2 regions of the Streptomyces sp. NPDC025651 genome follow, and region 1 is predicted to be linked to the other one. Evidence: riboswitches for the same ligand, from Rfam matches in the RefSeq annotation. Region 1 holds a riboswitch; the other holds the start of a gene.
The links. A riboswitch is a leader RNA that binds a small molecule or an ion and turns the genes downstream of it on or off. The one in region 1 is predicted to bind glycine.
Positions count from the first base shown of each region.

Region 2: another riboswitch for glycine. It lies ahead of gcvP (aminomethyl-transferring glycine dehydrogenase); the one in region 1 lies ahead of gcvT (glycine cleavage system aminomethyltransferase GcvT).

Region 1 covers NZ_JBVHLZ010000005.1:522,205-531,414, forward strand. Annotated here, with positions in the region: gene ACZ4D5_RS21655 (alpha/beta hydrolase) at 1-620, shown strand, start outside; gene ACZ4D5_RS21660 (L-serine ammonia-lyase) at 799-2,169, opposite strand; gene glyA (serine hydroxymethyltransferase) at 2,360-3,622, opposite strand; gene gcvH (glycine cleavage system protein GcvH) at 3,646-4,023, opposite strand; gene gcvT (glycine cleavage system aminomethyltransferase GcvT) at 4,126-5,268, opposite strand; glycine riboswitch at 5,304-5,417, opposite strand; glycine riboswitch at 5,418-5,525, opposite strand; gene ACZ4D5_RS21680 (AAA family ATPase) at 5,675-6,370, shown strand; gene ACZ4D5_RS21685 (hypothetical protein) at 6,508-7,107, opposite strand; gene ACZ4D5_RS21690 (hypothetical protein) at 7,135-7,623, opposite strand; gene ACZ4D5_RS21695 (enhanced serine sensitivity protein SseB) at 7,818-8,603, shown strand; gene ACZ4D5_RS21700 (enhanced serine sensitivity protein SseB C-terminal domain-containing protein) at 8,694-9,210, shown strand, end outside.
Region 2 covers NZ_JBVHLZ010000015.1:5,680-14,889, forward strand. Annotated here, with positions in the region: gene ACZ4D5_RS37675 (FHA domain-containing protein) at 40-1,002, shown strand; gene ftsR (transcriptional regulator FtsR) at 1,046-1,789, shown strand; gene ACZ4D5_RS37685 (bifunctional nuclease family protein) at 1,865-2,338, shown strand; gene ACZ4D5_RS37690 (MerR family transcriptional regulator) at 2,509-3,126, shown strand; gene ACZ4D5_RS37695 (DNA polymerase IV) at 3,164-4,669, shown strand; gene ACZ4D5_RS37700 (PRC-barrel domain-containing protein) at 4,807-5,184, opposite strand; glycine riboswitch at 5,329-5,428, shown strand; gene gcvP (aminomethyl-transferring glycine dehydrogenase) at 5,616-8,504, shown strand; gene ACZ4D5_RS37710 (DUF5999 family protein) at 8,646-8,852, opposite strand; gene ACZ4D5_RS37715 (hypothetical protein) at 9,159-9,210, opposite strand, start outside.

The DNA.
Region 1 (9,210 bases):
CGCTGCCGGCCGCCGACGAGGACGCGTACGACGTCGACGCCAGGACGCTGCTCGACGTCGTCACGGAGGCGATGTACACCCCGGAGGACCAGTGGGAGGACCTCTCCGACGCGCTGGCCGCGGCGGCCGACGGCGACGCCACGAGGCTCGCCGAGCTGGCCGAGGGCGAGGAGCGGGACACCGGCTCCCACAGGAGGCCCCGCGGACCCGAGAACGACGCCGAGGCCCTCGTGGCCGTCAGCTGCCTGGACACCCCGCACCCGCGCGAACCCGGCCCCTACTGGAGCGCGCTCGGACCCGCGGAGAAGGCCGCGGGCGTGTACGGCACGTCGAGCGTCGTCGACGAACTGACCTGCGCGGGCTGGCCCGCGGGCACCGGGCGCCCGCACCGCGTCACCGCCGAGGGCGTCCCGCCGGTCCTGGTGGTGGGCACCACGGGCGACCCCGCCACCCCGTACGAGGAGGCGGAGAGCCTCGCGGACCAGTTCCCCGGCGGCATGCTCCTGACGTACGAGGGCGTGGGCCACACCGCGTACGGGCGCGGCGACGCCTGCGTCACGAACGCCGTCGACGCCTACCTGATCGACCTGGAGGAGATCCGCCCCGGCACGGAGTGCTAGCGGGGCCCTGCCGCTTCTTCCCCATCGACGCACGGAAGGTCCATGCCGGACTGCAGTGCCGCGGGCGTGCGGAGGACCGACCACGCCGTCTCCGTCGCAGACCGTCGGAAGGACGGCGGGTCGGCAACCGCGGCGGAGCCGTACTGTTCGATCGGCCCGTCCGCGCCGCGGGGCGGTCTCAGCACTCGATGATGTTGACCGCGAGCCCGCCCCGCGCCGTCTCCTTGTACTTGACGCTCATGTCGGCGCCCGTGTCCTTCATGGTCTTGATGACCTTGTCCAGGGACACCTTGTGGGAGCCGTCGCCGCGCATCGCCATCTTCGCGGCGGTGACGGCCTTGACCGCCGCCATGCCGTTGCGCTCGATGCACGGGATCTGGACGAGGCCGCCGACCGGGTCGCAGGTCAGGCCGAGGTTGTGCTCCATGCCGATCTCCGCGGCGTTCTCGACCTGGGAGGGGGAGCCGCCCATGACCTCGGCCAGCGCGCCCGCGGCCATCGAGCAGGCGGAGCCGACCTCGCCCTGGCAGCCGACCTCGGCGCCGGAGATCGAGGCGTTCTCCTTGAAGAGCATGCCGATCGCGCCGGCCGCGAGCAGGAAGCGGACCACGTCCTCCTCGTCGGCGCCGGGCACAAAGTTCATGTAGTAGTGCAGGACCGCGGGGATGATGCCCGCGGCGCCGTTGGTGGGGGCCGTCACGACGCGGCCGCCCGCGGCGTTCTCCTCGTTCACGGCCATGGCGTAGAGCGTGATCCACTCCATGGCGCGGGCCTGCGGGTCGCCCTCGGCGCGCAGCTGCCGCGCCGAGTTGGCCGCGCGGCGGCGGACCTTGAGGCCGCCGGGCAGGATGCCCTCGCGGGACATGCCGCGCGAGACGCAGGACTGCATGACGCCCCAGATGTCGAGGAGGCCCGCGCGGATCTCCTCCTCGGTGCGCCAGGCCTTCTCGTTCTCCAGCATCAGCGCGGAGATGGACAGGCCGGTCTCGGAGGCCAGGCGAAGCAGCTCGTCACCCGTGCGGAAGGGGTGCTTGAGGACGGTGTCGTCCGGCACGATCGGGTTCTGGCCGTCCACCGCGTCCTCGTCGACCACGAAGCCGCCGCCCACCGAGTAGTACGTCTTCTCCAGGACGAGGGAGCCCTCACGGTCGTACGCGAAGATCGTCATGCCGTTGGCGTGGTAGGGCAGGGCCTTGCGGCGGTGCAGGATCAGGTCTTCGTCGAAGTCGAAGTCGATCTCGTGCATGCCCAGCAGGTTGATGCGGCCGCTGTCCTTGATCTCCTCGACGCGGTCGTCGGCGGATTCGACGTTCACCGTGCGCGGCGACTCGCCCTCAAGGCCCAGCAGGACGGCCTTGGGGGTGCCGTGCCCGTGGCCGGTGGCGCCGAGCGAGCCGTACAGCTCGGCCCGTATCGCCGTGGTGTGGGCCATCAGGCCCTCGTTCTTGAGGCGGCTCGCGAACATGCGGGCGGCGCGCATCGGACCGACCGTGTGGGAGCTGGACGGGCCGATGCCGATCGAGAACAGGTCGAAGACCGAGATGGCCACGGAAAACTCCAATGGTGGTTGGTAGACGCCGTTGTCTGCCGGGGTGGTGCAGAAGAACAAGGCGGTGCAGGAACTACAGGCGGGACTGAAAGAGCGCGGGACGTGGTGCGGGGCACCCCGCTCACTGTGCTCACTGTCCAGTGTGCGGGGTGCCCCGACGTTTCGTACGTACGAACAAAAGCGTACGAAACTACTTCAGGCCGGGGTACAGCGGGTGCTTGTCGGCCAGAGCGGTCACGCGGGCCTTCAGGGCCTGGGCGTCGAAGCCCGGCTTGAGGGTCTCGGCGATGATGTCGGCGACCTCGCGGAAGTCGTCGGCGTCGAAGCCGCGCGTGGCGAGCGCCGGGGTGCCGATCCGCAGGCCCGAGGTGACCATCGGGGGGCGCGGGTCGTTCGGGACCGCGTTGCGGTTGACCGTGATGCCGACCTCGTGGAGGCGGTCCTCGGCCTGCTGGCCGTCGAGCTCGCTGTTCCGCAGGTCGACGAGGACCAGGTGCACGTCCGTGCCGCCCGACAGGACGTCCACGCCGACGGCCTTGGCGTCGTCCTGGACCAGACGCTCGGCCAGGATGCGGGCGCCGTCCAGGGTGCGCTGCTGGCGCTCCTTGAAGTCGTCGGAGGCCGCGACCTTGAAGGAGACGGCCTTCGCGGCGATCACGTGCTCCAGCGGGCCGCCCTGGAAGCCGGGGAAGACAGCGGAGTTCAGCTTCTTCGCGAAGTCCTTGTTGCGGGCCAGGATGATGCCGCCGCGCGGGCCGCCGAGCGTCTTGTGCGTGGTGGAGGTGACCACGTCCGCGTACGGCACCGGGTTGGGGTGCAGACCTGCGGCGACCAGACCGGCGAAGTGCGCCATGTCGACCCACAGGTACGCGCCGACCTCGTCGGCGATCCGGCGGAACTCGGCGAAGTCCAGCTGGCGCGGGTAGGCGGACCAGCCCGCGATGATGACCTTGGGGCTGTTCTCCTTGGCCAGGCGCTCGACCTCGGCCATGTCGACCAGACCGGCCTCGTCCACGTGGTAGGCGACCACGTTGAACTGCTTGCCGGAGAAGTTCAGGCGCATGCCGTGGGTGAGGTGGCCGCCGTGCGCCAGGTCCAGGCCGAGGATCGTGTCGCCGGGCTGGGCGATCGCGAAGAGGGCGGCCTGGTTGGCGGAGGCGCCGGAGTGCGGCTGGACGTTGGCGTACTCGGCGCCGAACAGGTCCTTGACCCGGTCGATCGCGATCTGCTCGGTCACGTCCACGTGCTCACAGCCGCCGTAGTAGCGGCGGCCGGGGTAGCCCTCGGCGTACTTGTTGGTGAGGACGGTGCCCTGGGCCTCCATGACGGCGACCGGAGCGAAGTTCTCCGAGGCGATCATTTCCAGGGTGGACTGCTGGCGGTGGAGCTCGGCGTCGACGGCGGCGGCGACGTCCGGGTCCAGTTCGTGGAGAGGGGTGTTCAGAAGCGACATCACACGATCCCTATCGGTATGGGTCAGCCGGCGGTGAAGGCGGTGTACTCATCGGCGGACATCAGCTCGTCCGGCTCGTCCGTGATGCGCACCTTGAACAGCCAACCGCCCTCGAACGGGGCGGAGTTGACCAGCGACGGGTCGTCCACGACGTCCTGGTTGGCGGCGACGACCTCGCCGGTCACCGGGGCGTAGAGGTCGCTGACCGACTTGGTCGACTCCAGCTCGCCGCAGGACTCGCCCGCGGTCACCGTGTCACCGACCTCGGGGAGCTGGGCGAAGACGACGTCACCGAGCGCGTTGGCCGCGTGCTCCGTGATGCCGACCGTCGCCACGCCGTCCTCGGTGGCCGAGAGCCACTCGTGCTCCTTGCTGTAACGCAGCTGCTGGGGGTTGCTCATGACGTGAATTCTCCTGTACGCGGGTGGGTGCTGCGGAACGAGAAAGATGTGCGGGGGGTCACTTCCGGGATGCCTGGGACGGACGGTCCGGAAGCGACGCCGTCACTTCTGGCGCTTGTAGAACGGCAGCGCCACGACCTCGTAGGGCTCGTGGGCGCCGCGGATGTCGACGCAGACACCCGATGAAGACGCAGCGCCGGGGGCCGCGTGCTCGGCGTCGACGTACGCCATCGCGATCGGCTTGCCGAGCGTCGGCGACGGGGCGCCGGAGGTGACCTCGCCGATCACCTTGCCGTCCGCGACCACCGAGAAGCCCGCGCGAGGGACGCGACGGCCCTCGGCGATCAGGCCGACCAGCTTGCGCGGGGGAGCGGTCTCGGCGCGCTCGGCGGCGGCCGCGAGCGCCGCGCGCCCCACGAACGTCTCCGACTGCGAGGTCTTCTCGAACTTCACGACCCGGCCGAGGCCCGCGTCGAACGGGGTCAGCCCCGCGGTCAGCTCGTGCCCGTACAGCGGCATGCCCGCCTCCAGGCGCAGCGTGTCGCGGCAGGAGAGCCCGGCGGGCACCATGCCGACGGGGGTGCCCGCCTCCATCAGCGCGTTCCACAGCTTCTCCGCGTCACCGGGGGAGACGAAGAGCTCGAAGCCGTCCTCGCCGGTGTAGCCGGTGCGGGCGATCAGCGCGGGCACGCCCGCGACGGTGCCGGGCAGGCCCGCGTAGTACTTCAGGCCGTCCAGGTCGGCGTCCGTGAGTGACTTCAGGATGCCGGGGGACTCGGGGCCCTGGACGGCGAGCAGTGCGTACGCGTCGCGGTCGTCGCGGACCTCGGCGTCGAACTTCTCGACGCGGTTGCTCAGCGCGTCCAGGACGACCTGCGCGTTCGAGGCGTTGGCGACGACCATGTACTCGGGGGCCTCGGTCTCGCCGAGGCGGTAGACGATCAGGTCGTCCAGGATCCCGCCGTCCTCGGCGACGATCATGGTGTAGCGGGCACGGCCGACGCCGATGGAGCCGATGTTGCCGACCAGCGCGAAGTTCAGGAAGTCCGCCGCCTCGGGGCCGGTGACGGTGATCTCGCCCATGTGCGACAGGTCGAAGAGACCGGCCTTGGTGCGCACGGCGTTGTGCTCGTCGCGCTCGCTGGCGTACCGCAGCGGCATGTCCCAGCCCGCGAAGTCGGTCATGGTCGCGCCGAGCGCTCGATGCACGGCATCGAGGGAGGTCAGACGGGGGGCAGTGCTCATGAAGGGAACTCCCAGGGCATGACGGGCGAGGACGATCCTCCCCATCTGTCATCGGAACCTGAGAGGTTCGCCGCGAGCGTCCCGGAACGCGGGACGCACGGCTTGCACCTTGGGTGGGGCCACCGGGGCGGCCCGCTTTTCAGATGTGCCTCGCCCGCGCGGTACGGGGCCTGAGAGATTCAAGGGAGGAACTTGCTCCTTCGGCGCCCCGGGCACGCGCTGCGTGCTGGCTCCGGGGACTCTCCCGCGCGGATTCAAACGGCCGGTATGGAGTTGGCGCGCACATCATTGCACGCGACTCTGTCCAGGGGGACCCGTGCCCGGTCACGGTTCGGACGGCCCCGGAACGCTCTTGTGCCGCATTACCTTCTCTTTACACTTGCTGGGGAGGCAGTACGTGACCGCTATGGGGAGGCCGATCACGGTGCACAGCAGGACCAGTGTCTATGCCACTACCACGGGGGTGGCGCTGCCCGGGCAGGCCGCCGCCCCGGCCCGGGAGAGCTGCGGCCCGCTTCCCCTGGCCGTCGTCCGCGATCTGCGGCGGCGGGCGGGCCACAGCCCGCACCGCCTCACCTTCGGCGAGGGCGACCTGGTCGTCGTCTCCGGGCTGCCCGGCGGGGGCAAGTCCACGCTGATGCGGCAGGCCGTCACGGGCCCGCGCATCGACTCCCAGGACACCCGCGACCGCTGGTCCGCCCGCATGCCCCGCCTCGTGCCGTACGCGGTCTACAGACCCCTGGTCCGCCTCGCGCACTACGCCGGACTGCGCCGCACCCTGCGCTCCGGGGCGAGCGTCGTCGTGCACGACTGCGGCACCCAGGCCTGGGTGCGCCGCTGGCTCGCCCGCGAGGCCGCCCGGCGCGGCAGGGCCCTGCACCTGCTCCTGCTCGACGTCCCCGCGGACACCGCGCTGCAGGGCCAGCGAGAGCGCGGCCGCGGCGTGTCCCGGTACGCCTTCGCGCGGCACCGCAGGACGATCGGCCGCCTGGTCGACGCCGCCGAGCGGGGCGACCTGCCGCGCGGCTGCGGCTCGGCGGTGCTGCTCGACCGCGCGGCGGCGCGGGTGCTGCGGGGGATCGCCTTCGACGGGGACCGGTAGCGCGGGGGAGGGGCCGGATGGCGCGAAGGGGCCCGCGCCATCCGCCGGCGCGGGCCCCTGTCGCGTACGAGTACAGGTACGAGCACGTCTGTGCGTACGCGTACGTCGTCTCCGTACGTCTTCTCCGTACGGCTACGTCAGAACGGCAGCCCCGGGATCTTCGGCAGGCCGGGGATCGACGGGGCGGCCGGGGCCTGGGGCAGGCCCGGGACCTTCGGCACCTCCGGCAGGCCCGGGACCTTCGGCGCCTCCGGCAGCTTCGGCAGGCCCTCGGTCAGCTTGCCGAGGCCGACCTTGACGAGCAGGTCGATGGCGAGGTTCGGCACGGCGCTCAGGGCGAGCACGACCTTGCCGAGGTCGGCCGACGCCGCCGCCTTCAGGAGCCCGTCGACCTCGGCCTTCAGCTTGGCCTCGGCCTCGACGACCGGGTCGTCGCCCTTGGGCTTCGGCTCCGGGTCGGCCGCGCGCACGGCGCCGACCGCCGAGAGCACCCGGTCCATGGCGGCGTCCACGGCGGCGCTGTGGGTCTGGTCGGCCGTGCCGTCGGCGGTGCGCGTGGCGAGCTCGTCGATGGCCGCGTACAGGGCGTCGAAGCCCTGCTCGACCATGAGCGCGCGGTCCTCGGCGCTGCTCGAGACGGACGCCGCGGCGAAGGCGGGGGCCGCGGTCATGGCGACGGCGCCGGCGGTCAGGGAGACGGAGACGGCGAGGGCGGTGACGGTCCTGCTGAGTCGCATGGGAGGTCCTTTTCTCTGGTGTGTCCACTACTGGGGGGATGGCGGGAGTTGGGGGGCTGCCGGGACCTCGGGGGCCGGCGGCAGCGAGTCGATCCACTGGGTCAGGCCGACGGCGAACAGCAGGTCGTTCGCGGCCTTCGGTACGGTCTGCAGGGAGCCGATGACCTTGATCCAGTCGCCCTCAGAGGCGGCCGCGACCAGGCCTTCGACCTCCTTCTTCAGGGCGGTCCGCGCGGCGCCGGGCCAGGTGCCCGGCTGCGCGGTGTCCGGCGTGGGAGCGCCGAGCAGGGTGTCGAGCTCGGCGCTGACCTTCGCCAGACCGTCGGGGTTGATCCAGCCGCCGAAGGAGGTGTCGAGGAGGTACTGGCACGCCTCCAGGAGCGACTCCAGGTCCTGCACCGTGCGGGGCACGGCCGGTTCGGCGGGACGCGCGGCGGCCGGGCCTGCCGCACCGAGCAGCAGGGCCCCGCAGAGGGACGCGCTGACGGCGAGCGAGGCGGTCCTGCGCGATCTCATGAGCAGGGTCCTTTCGGCGGGAGGCACGGGTGCCGGAAGGGGAGCGGCACTAGGGCCACCCTCGAAGCGGCGACTACGGCTCGCAACCAGACGGAAGCGGAGCGTGTCCATTTGGGTGCACGCGTCCGGCCCCCGGCCGCCCGGCGTTAGGGTTCGAGCCGCAGGCAGAGCGGTCGCGAGCAGGGGTTGGACAGATGGACTTTCCGGGGCAGGCACACGCCCATCCGTATGGCGGATGGCCGGGCAACGAACTCGAGGAGGTCCTCGCGGCCTCCCTCGGCGGCCCCGCGGCGCCGTCGGCGGGTGCCCGGATCGTGGAGGTCCTCGGCCGCAGCCGGATCTGGGTCCCGCTGCCGAACGGCGGCGGCCCCGACAGCGGCACCCTGGACCTGCCGACCCTGGAGATCGAGGGCCAGGCCTACGTCCCCGTCTTCAGCTCCGAGCAGCAGTTCCGCCAGGCCCTCGGCGAGGCCGCGGACCGCATGGGGCACACCGTGGCGCCCGCCGTGGAGTTCGCCCGCGGGCTGCCGCCGCAGCTGGGCATCGCCCTGAACCCGGACGGCACCGTCGGCGTCCCGCTGCCGCCGCCCGCCGTCGCCGAGCTCGCCCGTGCCGGGCGCACGGAGCTGGACGGGCCCGCCACCGGTGGCCGCGTGCGCCTCTACGAGCCGGACTGGCAGGAGGACCCGGTGGACTTCCTGGCCGCCGCCGGGCGGGAGTTCGAGGCCACGGGCGTCGTGCTCGCCGCGCGCCGCTGCCTGGCCACCGTCGAGACGGACGACCCGACCCTGTTCGTCGGCGTCGAGCTGTCCACCTGGGAGGGAGGCGCCCGCGACCTCCCCATGGAGGCCCTCGGCCGCGCGCTCGGCCAGGCCCCCGCCCCGTGGCCGGTGAACCTCGTCCTGCTCGACGTGGCGCAGGATCCGGTGGGCGACTGGCTGCGCGCGCGGGTCCGGCCGTTCTACGTCCGCGGGGCCTGAGGCGCCGTACGTCAAGTCCGTGCCAGGATCGCCGCTTAAGCTGGTTGCATTCCTAGGGTCCATCGAGTCGTCGTGAAGGGGCGGTTACGGGTGAGTGCGTCGGGCACGGCCGCGGGCGATGGGGGCTCCCCTGGTCGAGCAGATTCGAGACCTTGGGGAAAGGTCGAGCAGATGCTGCGCCAGGTGACGCCGGGGCGTTACGACGCGTACGAGGCACTGCTGCGCGCGCTCGCCGCCGACCAGGTGTGGATGCTGCTCTGGCACGGCCAGTCCGGATCCCCCGACGCCCAGTACGGGAACATGGAGGTCGAGGGCCTCGGCTACGCCCCGTGTGTGACCTCCGCCCAGGAGCTCTCCGCCAGCGGCTGGAACCGCAGCTACGAAGTGGTGCGCGGCGTCGACGTCGCCCGCACCCTCTACCCCGACCACTACGGCCTCTGGCTCAACCCGCACGCGCCGGGCGGCGGCGTCGGCATCCCCTGGCTCGACCTGCGCCGTATCGCCATGGGTCTGGACCTGCTGCCCGCGGGGCCGCTCAGGCTCTCCGACCCGATCATCGAAATCCCCCAGTTCTACGCCCTGTTGACGCAGAACGCGCACCGCACCC
Region 2 (9,210 bases), on a different contig from region 1:
GGGGGGTCGGCGCACTGGAAGCCCGGTGCGTGGTGGAAACTGTTTGGTGGGTACGGACGTTGTGAGGATGTCCGGTTCACCGATGAATGCCGGTGTGTGCAATCAGGGTTCGTCCTGCCCCACGGGCGGGTCTGTTTCGGTCAAGGGGAATCGCCCGTGAAGTTGTTTGCGAAGTTGTTCGGCAAGAGTGCACGTGAGGACAGCGGCAATCCCGCCACTGCCCGACACCGTGCCCCGCGCCATGGAGACGCCGAGGACCAGGGCGCCGGGCGCCCGATGTTCCGCGATCAGGTCGCTGGTCCAGGTGGTGACATTTCGGGCGGACAGGGCGCGTCATCTGTTGACCCTGCCGGTCCCGGCCGCATAGGTTTCGGAGAACCGTCAACCTCAAGTACGGGTGGAGGGTTCACCCCCGACCCGTACGCATCGAATGCCCCCGCGGGGCAGCCGCGGCAGGAGGACCCGTCCATGGCTTTGGTGTGTACGAGGTGCGGGAACCGCAACGCCGAGGCGAGCCGGTTCTGTTCCAACTGCGGTGCGCCGCTGCGGGCCGGGGCCACGCCGGAGCGTGCGTCCGAGACGACCTCGACGATCTCCATCTCGGGCCTCGAGGCCTACGAGGCGGAGACGACGGGGCAGACTCCGTCCCCCGCGCTCTCGCCGGAGGCCCAGGCGGCCGTCGACGCGCTGCCGCTCGGTTCGGCGCTGCTCGTGGTGCGCCGCGGGCCGAACTCGGGCAGCCGTTTCCTGCTCGACGGCGAGCTGACCACCGCGGGCCGTCACCCGCAGAGCGACATCTTCCTGGACGACGTGACCGTGTCGCGTCGCCACGTGGAGTTCCGTCGCGTCCAGGACGGTTCCTTCACCGTCGCGGATGTGGGCAGTCTCAACGGCACGTACGTCAACCGGGAGCGGATCGACTCCGTCGCGCTGTCGAACGGTGACGAGGTGCAGATCGGCAAGTACCGCCTGGTCTTCTACGCGAGCCAGCGGGGCATCTGAACCACCCCCAGACTGCGTCTGGGGTGATCCCCAGGGAAGGTCCATGCTTCAAACACCGAGGGGCGGTGCCGGCAGCGGCACCGCCGCCGCGGACCGTCGGCTGATGAGCATCGGTACCGTGCTGAACGCGCTGCGTGACGAGTTTCCCGAGGTCACGATCTCCAAGATCAGGTTCTTGGAGGCCGAGGGGCTCATCGAGCCGCAGCGCACCCCTTCCGGATACCGGAAGTTCAGCCCGGAGGATGTCGAACGGCTCGGCCACGTCCTGAGGATGCAGCGGGACCACTATCTGCCGCTCAAGGTCATTCGTGAGCACCTGGACGCCCTGGCGCGCGGTGAGCGGCCTCCGCTGCCGTCCCTGGGGCGTCAGCGGGACGCCGGCGACGGTCAGGGCCCCGACGAGGCCGAGGGGCCGACGGCGGCCCGTGTGGGCCGGGACGAGCTGCTCGCCGCCGCGGAGATCGACGAGGGGCAGCTCGACGAGTGGGAGACGTACGGACTCGTCGCACCGCTGCCCGACGGCGGTTACGACGCGGAGGCCGTCACGGTCGCCTCGCTCGTCGTCGAACTCGGCCGGTTCGGGATCGAGCCACGGCATCTGCGGGCCATGAAGGCCGCCGCCGAGCGGGAGGCCGGGCTCGTGGACCAGGTGGTCGCGCCGCTGCGGCGGCACCGCAATCCGCAGACCAGGGCCCACGCCGAGGCCCGCACCAAGGAGCTGGCCGGGCTCACCGGTCGGCTGCACTCGGCGCTCGTACAGACCGCGCTCGGGGTCAGACTGCCCTGACTCGGTCAGTGCCCGGCCGGTACTCGGCGGGTGCCCGACTACCCAAACCTGCCAGCCACGTCCTAGGGTTGCTGTGTGAACGAGCTCGACGTCGTAGGTGTCCGGGTCGAAATGCCCTCCAACCAACCGATCGTGCTCCTGCGTGAAGTGGGAGGCGACCGGTACCTCCCCATCTGGATCGGACCAGGTGAGGCGACCGCCATCGCCTTTGCACAGCAGGGCATGGCACCCGCACGGCCGCTGACCCACGACCTGTTCAAGGACGTGCTGGAAGCGGTGGGCCAGGAGCTCTCCGAAGTGCGCATCACGGACCTGCGCGAAGGCGTCTTCTACGCCGAGCTGGTCTTCGCCAGCGGTGTCGAGGTCAGTGCGCGTCCGTCCGACGCCATAGCGCTGGCGCTGCGCACCGGGACGCCGATCTTCGGCAGCGACGGTGTCCTGGACGACGCGGGGATCGCGATCCCGGACGAGCAGGAGGACGAGGTGGAGAAGTTCCGCGAGTTCCTCGACCAGATCTCGCCCGAGGACTTCGGTACCAACAGCCAGTGAGCCGCTTTCCGGCGGCCCGCGTCGGACCATTCGGCTAGCCTTTCCCCGCGGTGAGGTACGGGAAACCACTCTCAGGGTGATTATCACTCGGCGTGCCGAGTGTGGCGATCGTTGACGAGCCCCTGGCGACTGCCTACCGTCGAGAAGGCAGGTCAAGGAGGGAGGTCGGCGTGAGAAGCAGCGGCGACGGTACGGCGATGGGCGGTCCGTTTCCGCTCCACGGCAGCGCGGCCGATCACTCTCCGAAACGACCGATGGCGGTCCAGGGGGGCGGGGACGCTACGTTCGAGCATTCCGAGCAGATCGGCTACCGCGGTCCCACCGCGTGCGCGGCCGCGGGCATCACGTACCGACAGCTCGACTACTGGGCACGGACCGGTCTGGTCGAGCCCAGTGTGCGTGCCGCGGGCGGTTCCGGTACGCAGCGGCTCTACAGCTTCCGCGACGTGGTCGTCCTCAAGGTCGTGAAGCGGTTCCTGGACACCGGGGTGTCGCTGCAGAACATTCGCACGACCGTCCAGCACCTGCGGGAGCGCGGGTTCCGTGACCTCGAGCGGATGACGCTCATGAGCGACGGCGCGACGGTGTACGAGTGCACGTCGCCCAGCGAGGTCCACGATCTGCTCCAGGGTGGGCAGGGGGTCTTCGGGATCGCCGTGGGGGTCGTCTGGCGGGATGTCGAGGCCGCGCTGTCCCAGTTGCACGGGGAGCGCATCGACACCGGCGAGACGCTTGTCGGGCACAACCCCGCCGACGAGCTGGCCAGACGGCGCAACAGGGCCGTCTGAGGCCGCGTTGTCAGTGGCGTAGGGCAGCATCGGAGATGTGAGAAGCGCGCCGACGATTCTGCATCTGGACATGGATGCCTTCTACGCGTCCGCGGAGCAGGCCGCGAAGCCGAGCCTGCGCGGCAAGGCCGTGGTGGTGGGCGGCCTCGGGCCGCGGGGTGTGGTGGCCACCGCTTCCTATGAGGCGCGGCGGTTCGGTGTGCACTCGGCGATGCCGATGGGGCAGGCGCGCAGGCTGGCGCCCAACGCCGCCTATCTTGTGCCGCGCTTCGGGTTGTACCGCGAGGTCAGCGAGCAGGTGATGGGGCTGCTGCGGGAGCTGTCGCCGCTGGTGGAGCCACTCAGTCTGGACGAGGCCTTCGTGGACCTGGAGGCGGGGGGCGTCGCCGACGACGAGGCGTCGGCCAGGGCCGTGGGGGAGCGGCTGCGGGCGGACATCAGGGCGGTCACCGGGCTCACCGGGTCGGTGGGGCTCGCCGTCTCCAAGATGCTGGCGAAGATCGCCTCCGAGGAGGCGAAGCCGGACGGGCTGCGGTTGATAGCGCCGGGCACCGAGAGGGCGTTGCTGGGGCCGATGCCGGTGCGGACGCTGCCCGGGGTGGGGCCGGCCACCGGGGACCATCTGCGGCGGGCCGGGATCACCACGGTCGAGGAGCTCGCGGAGGCCGGCGAGGACGAGCTCGTACGGCTGTTGGGCAAGGCGCACGGGGGCTCGCTGTACGCGATGGCGCTCGCGCACGACGAGCGGCCGGTGGTGGCCGAGCGGGACACGAAGTCGGTCAGCGTCGAGGACACGTACGACGTGGACATCCATGACCGGGTGCGGGTGCGGACCGAGGTCGCGCGGCTCGCCGACCGGTGCGTGCAGCGGTTGCGGGCCGCGGGGCACTCCGGGCGGACCATCGTGCTGAAGGTGCGGCGGTTCGACTTCTCGACGCTGACGCGTTCCGAGACGCTGAGAGGGCCCACGGACGACCCTGGAGTGGTGCGGGAGGCGGCGGCGCGGCTGCTGGAGTCCGTGGACACCACCGGGGGTGTTCGGCTGCTGGGGGTGGGCGTCACGGGGCTTGCTGACTACACGCAGGAGGACCTCTTCGCGCAGGCGCAGGCCGCTGAGGCCGAGGGCGAGGTGGAGGCGGCCGGGGAGGTGGAGCTCGGGGGCGAGGCGGATGACGAGGCACGGCCGGTGGAGGACGGGGGCGGTGCGGAGCCCGTGGCCCTGGTCGAGCGGCGGTGGGCGGCCGGGCACGATGTGCGGCACGCCGAGTACGGGCACGGGTGGGTGCAGGGGAGCGGCCTCGGCCGGGTGACCGTGCGCTTCGAGACGCCGTGGTCGGAGCCGGGGCGCGTGCGGACGTTCAGGACGGATGACCCGGATCTGGCGTCGGCGGAGCCGTTGCCGCTGGTGGGTGGGGAGTTGGCGGAGAGGGGTGAGCTGGGCGGGGCGGATGCCATGGGGCACGTCCTGGCCGTGGCTCCGGGACGGCCGTCCTCGGATGTCGCCGGGCAGGGGGAGGCGCCGCAGGTGGTGGGAGGGACGTAGGGGCAGGAGGGAGCAGGGGGTACTGGGGTGGGAGCGGGTTCTGGTGGTGGTCTTGCGGGGGTGGCGGGCCGCGGTGACGCTCGGGCGGCGACAGGAGCTGTGGGATGTCCTCGGCGGACGTGGGGCCGGTCGGTGGGTCAGGGGGTGTCTGTTCCTGCTATCTGGCCGAACGTCGTGTCGGGGGGCGGGGGCTGCGGGGGTGTGATGTCCAGGCCGTAGTGGTGGTAGAGCTGGAGTTCCTGTTCCGGGGAGAGGTGGCGGCCCACTCCGAAGTCCGGGGCGTCCTTGATCAGGGCTCGGTCGAAGGGGATGCGCAGGGTGCCGTCGTCGACCAGTTCGCTCGGTTCCAGCGGGACGAAGGCGTCGCGGCTGAACAGGCCGGTGCGTATGGCCGCCCACTCCGGGGTGCCGGTGGCATCGTCGAGATAGACCTCGTCGATCGTGCCGATCTTCGCCCCGTTCCGGTCGAACGCCTTGCGGCCGATCAGATTGCGCGGATCGATGTCGGTCTGCACGGGCCCTCCAGCTGATCGCGGGGTGTCGGATTTGGGCGTAACTCATCTTTAATCGCTCGTACTCACTACGAAAGAGCACTTCGGGGCAGGCGGCCACTCGAGGGATCGGCCATGGTCCTCGCTGGTAGGCTGGCGGCTGGCTGCTGACCCCGTGCGGGAGAGCTCTCCGGAACGCGATTCCCGGAGGCGCCGAAGGAGCAAATCCTCCCCGGAAACTCTCAGGCACCCGTACCGCACGGACGAGGTCACTCTGGAAAGCAGGGCGGGCGTCGGGCGGGCACGCCCGGGATCCTCCCTCACCGACGGTGAAAGCAGGACTGTCCACGGACGGGCCTGTGAAGCTCTCAGGTTGAGATGACAGAGGGGGAGGCCGTCCGGGTACCCGCGCCGGGGTACCCCTCGTAGGTCGCGCAGACCAGGAGGCCTCCGCAATGACTGCCACCAATCGCATCCCGCTCTCCGAGCTCGAACAGGGCATCCCCTTCGAGCAGCGGCACATCGGGCCCGATGCGGAAGCGCGGGCCAAGATGCTCGCCCAGGTCGGGTACGGCTCGCTCGACGAGCTGACCGCCGCCGCGGTGCCGGATGTGATCAAGAACGCCGAGGCGCTCGACCTGCCCGGCGCGCGCACCGAGGCCGAGGTCCTCGCCGAGCTGCGCTCCCTCGCGGACCGGAACCAGGTCCTCGATTCCATGATCGGGCTGGGCTATTACGGGACCTTCACCCCGCCGGTGATCCTGCGGAACGTCATGGAGAACCCGGCTTGGTACACGGCCTACACGCCCTACCAGCCCGAGATCTCGCAGGGGCGGCTCGAGGCGCTGCTCAACTTCCAGACGATGGTCGCCGAGCTGACCGGCCTGCCCACCTCCGGGGCCTCGCTCCTCGACGAGGGCACCGCCGCCGCCGAGGCCATGGCCCTGTCCCGGCGCATGGGCAAGGTCAAGAACGGCGTTTTCGTCGTTGACGCCGATGCTCTGCCGCAGACCGTCGCCGTGATGCGGACCCGTGCCGAGCCGACCGGCGTCGAGATCGTCGTCGCCGACCTGAGCGAGGGCATTCCCGCAGAGGTCGCCGAGCGCGGTGTCGTGGGCGTGCTCGTCCAGTACCCGGGCGCCTCCGGCGTCGTACGCGACATCAAGCCGCTCATCGACCAAGCGCACGAGCTCGGTGCCGTCGTCACCGTCGCCGCCGACCTGCTCGCCCTGACGCTGCTCACCTCGCCCGGTGAGCTCGGCGCCGACATCGCCGTCGGTACGACGCAGCGCTTCGGTGTCCCGATGGGCTTCGGCGGTCCGCACGCCGGGTACATGGCGGTGCGCGAGAAGTTCGCGCGCAGCCTGCCCGGCCGGCTCGTCGGCGTCTCCGTCGACGCGGACGGCAACAAGGCCTACCGGCTCGCGCTGCAGACCCGCGAGCAGCACATCCGCCGTGAGAAGGCCACCAGCAACATCTGTACCGCCCAGGTGCTGCTCGCCGTCATGGCCGGAATGTACGCCGTCTACCACGGGCCCGAGGGGCTCAGGGCCATCGCGCGGCGCACCCACAGGTACGCGACGCTGCTCGCCGCGGGGCTCACCGCCGGTGGCGTCGAGGTCGTGCACGGCGCGTACTTCGACACGCTGACCGTGCGGGTTCCCGGCAAGGCCGACGAGCTCGTCTCCGCCGCCCGCGAAGGCGGCGTGAACATCCACCAGGTCGACGCCGACCACGTCTCCATCGCCTGCGACGAGACCACCACGCGCAAGCAACTGACCGCCGTGTGGGGGGCCTTCGGGGTCGAGGCGGACGTCGAGGCGCTCGACGCCGAGGTCGCGGACACGCTGCCCGAGGCCCTGCTGCGCGGTGACGACTACCTCGCGCACCCGGTCTTCCACCAGCACCGCTCCGAGACCGCGATGCTGCGCTACCTGCGCAAGCTCGCCGACCGCGACTACGCGCTCGACCGCGGCATGATCCCGCTGGGCTCCTGCACGATGAAGCTCAACGCGACCACCGAGATGGAGCCGGTCACCTGGCCCGAGTTCGGCCAGCTGCACCCCTTCGCGCCCGCGCAGCAGGCGCAGGGCTACCTCACGCTCATCCGTGAGCTGGAGGAGCGGCTCGCCGAGGTCACCGGGTACGACAAGGTCTCGCTGCAGCCCAACGCCGGTTCGCAGGGCGAGCTCGCCGGACTGCTCGCCGTGCGCGGCTACCACCGCGCCAACGGCGACGAGCAGCGCACCGTCTGCCTCATCCCGTCCTCCGCGCACGGCACGAACGCGGCGAGCGCCGTCATGGCCGGCATGAAGGTCGTCGTCGTGAAGACCGCCGACGACGGCGAGATCGACGTCGCGGACCTGCGCGCCAAGATCGAGAAGCACCGCGACGAGCTGTCGGTGCTGATGATCACGTACCCGTCGACGCACGGTGTGTTCGAGGAGCACGTCGCCGACATCTGCGCCGAGGTGCACGAGGCCGGCGGCCAGGTGTACGTCGACGGCGCCAACCTCAACGCCCTGGTGGGCCTTGCCAAGCCGGGGCACTTCGGTGGCGACGTCTCGCACCTGAACCTGCACAAGACCTTCTGCATCCCGCACGGCGGCGGCGGCCCCGGCGTCGGCCCGGTCGGTGTGCGCCAGCACCTCGCGCCGTACCTGCCCAACCACCCGCTGCAGCCCGCGGCAGGTCCCGACACCGGTGTCGGCCCGATCTCCGCGGCGCCGTGGGGATCGGCCGGGATCCTGCCGATCTCCTGGTCGTACGTACGCCTCATGGGCGGCGAGGGGCTCAAGCGCGCCACCCAGGTCGCCGTCCTGTCGGCGAACTACATCGCCAAGCGGCTGGAGCCGCACTTCCCGGTGCTCTACACCGGCCCCGGCGACCTCGTCGCGCACGAGTGCATCATCGATCTGCGTCCGCTCTCCAAGGAGACCGGCGTCAGCGTGGACGACATCGCCAAGCGGCTCATCGACTACGGCTTCCACGCGCCGACCATGTCGTTCCCGGTCGCGGGGACGCTGATGATCGAGCCGACGGAGAGCGAGGACCTGAACGAGATCGACCGGTTCTGCGAGGCGATGATCGCCATCCGCCGGGAGATCGAGAAGGTCGGGAACGGGGAGTGGGCCGCGGACGACAACCCGCTGCGGAACGCCCCGCACACCGCCGCCGCGCTGAGCGGTGAGTGGGAGCACGGCTACAGCCGCGAGGAGGCCGTCTTCCCGGCCGGCGTGTCGGCCTCGGAGAAGTACTGGCCGCCGGTGCGCCGCATCGACCAGGCGTACGGCGACCGGAACCTGGTCTGCTCCTGCCCGCCGCTGGATGCGTACGAGGACTGATCCCGTGCCCGCGCGTGCGGGCATGCGGTGGGGCCGGTTCGGAGAGTCTCTCCGGGCCGGCCCCTCGTCTTTCGGTGGTGCGTCTTGTGTTCTTCGGTGGTGCGTCGCGCGCGGTGCGGTCGTGCGGATGTGCCCTCGTGCTCAGGCGGCTGTCATGACCTGGTCGGTGCCCAGCGGTCGGTGCGGGGCGATGATCTGGCCGTCCGGCAGCAGCTCACCGGTGTCCTCGAAGAGCAGGACGCCGTTGCACAGCAGGCTCCAGCCCTGCTCCGGGTGGCTTGCCGTGAGGAGCGCGGCTTCCCGGTCGGCGGAGTCGGCTGTCGGGCACGGTGGTTGGTGCTGGCACATGGAAGGGTTCTTTCGCTGCGATGAGATGGCTGTGACGTCGGTCCTGTGACTCGATGCGGTGTTCATAACCGCCCCCCGTTGTAGTCGGTCCGATCCCAGTGTTGCCCCACAGCCTGTCAATCCGCAGGGATTTTGCTGCAGCGGCTCCTACTGCTTAATGACGTATCACCCGGCCGGACGGTTCAGCCCAACTCCCCTGTCTCTTCGGGTGGTTCGGGGTGGCCCCTCTGGGCTAGTCCACCTGGGTGGGCAGCGCTGTGCCCCGCGGCCGGGCACCGCGGGGCACAGGAAGCGCGAGGGGTTCCGTCAGGCGGGTGAGCCGAGGAGCGGCGCCGGCGCCAGGCGGTGGTTGAGCATC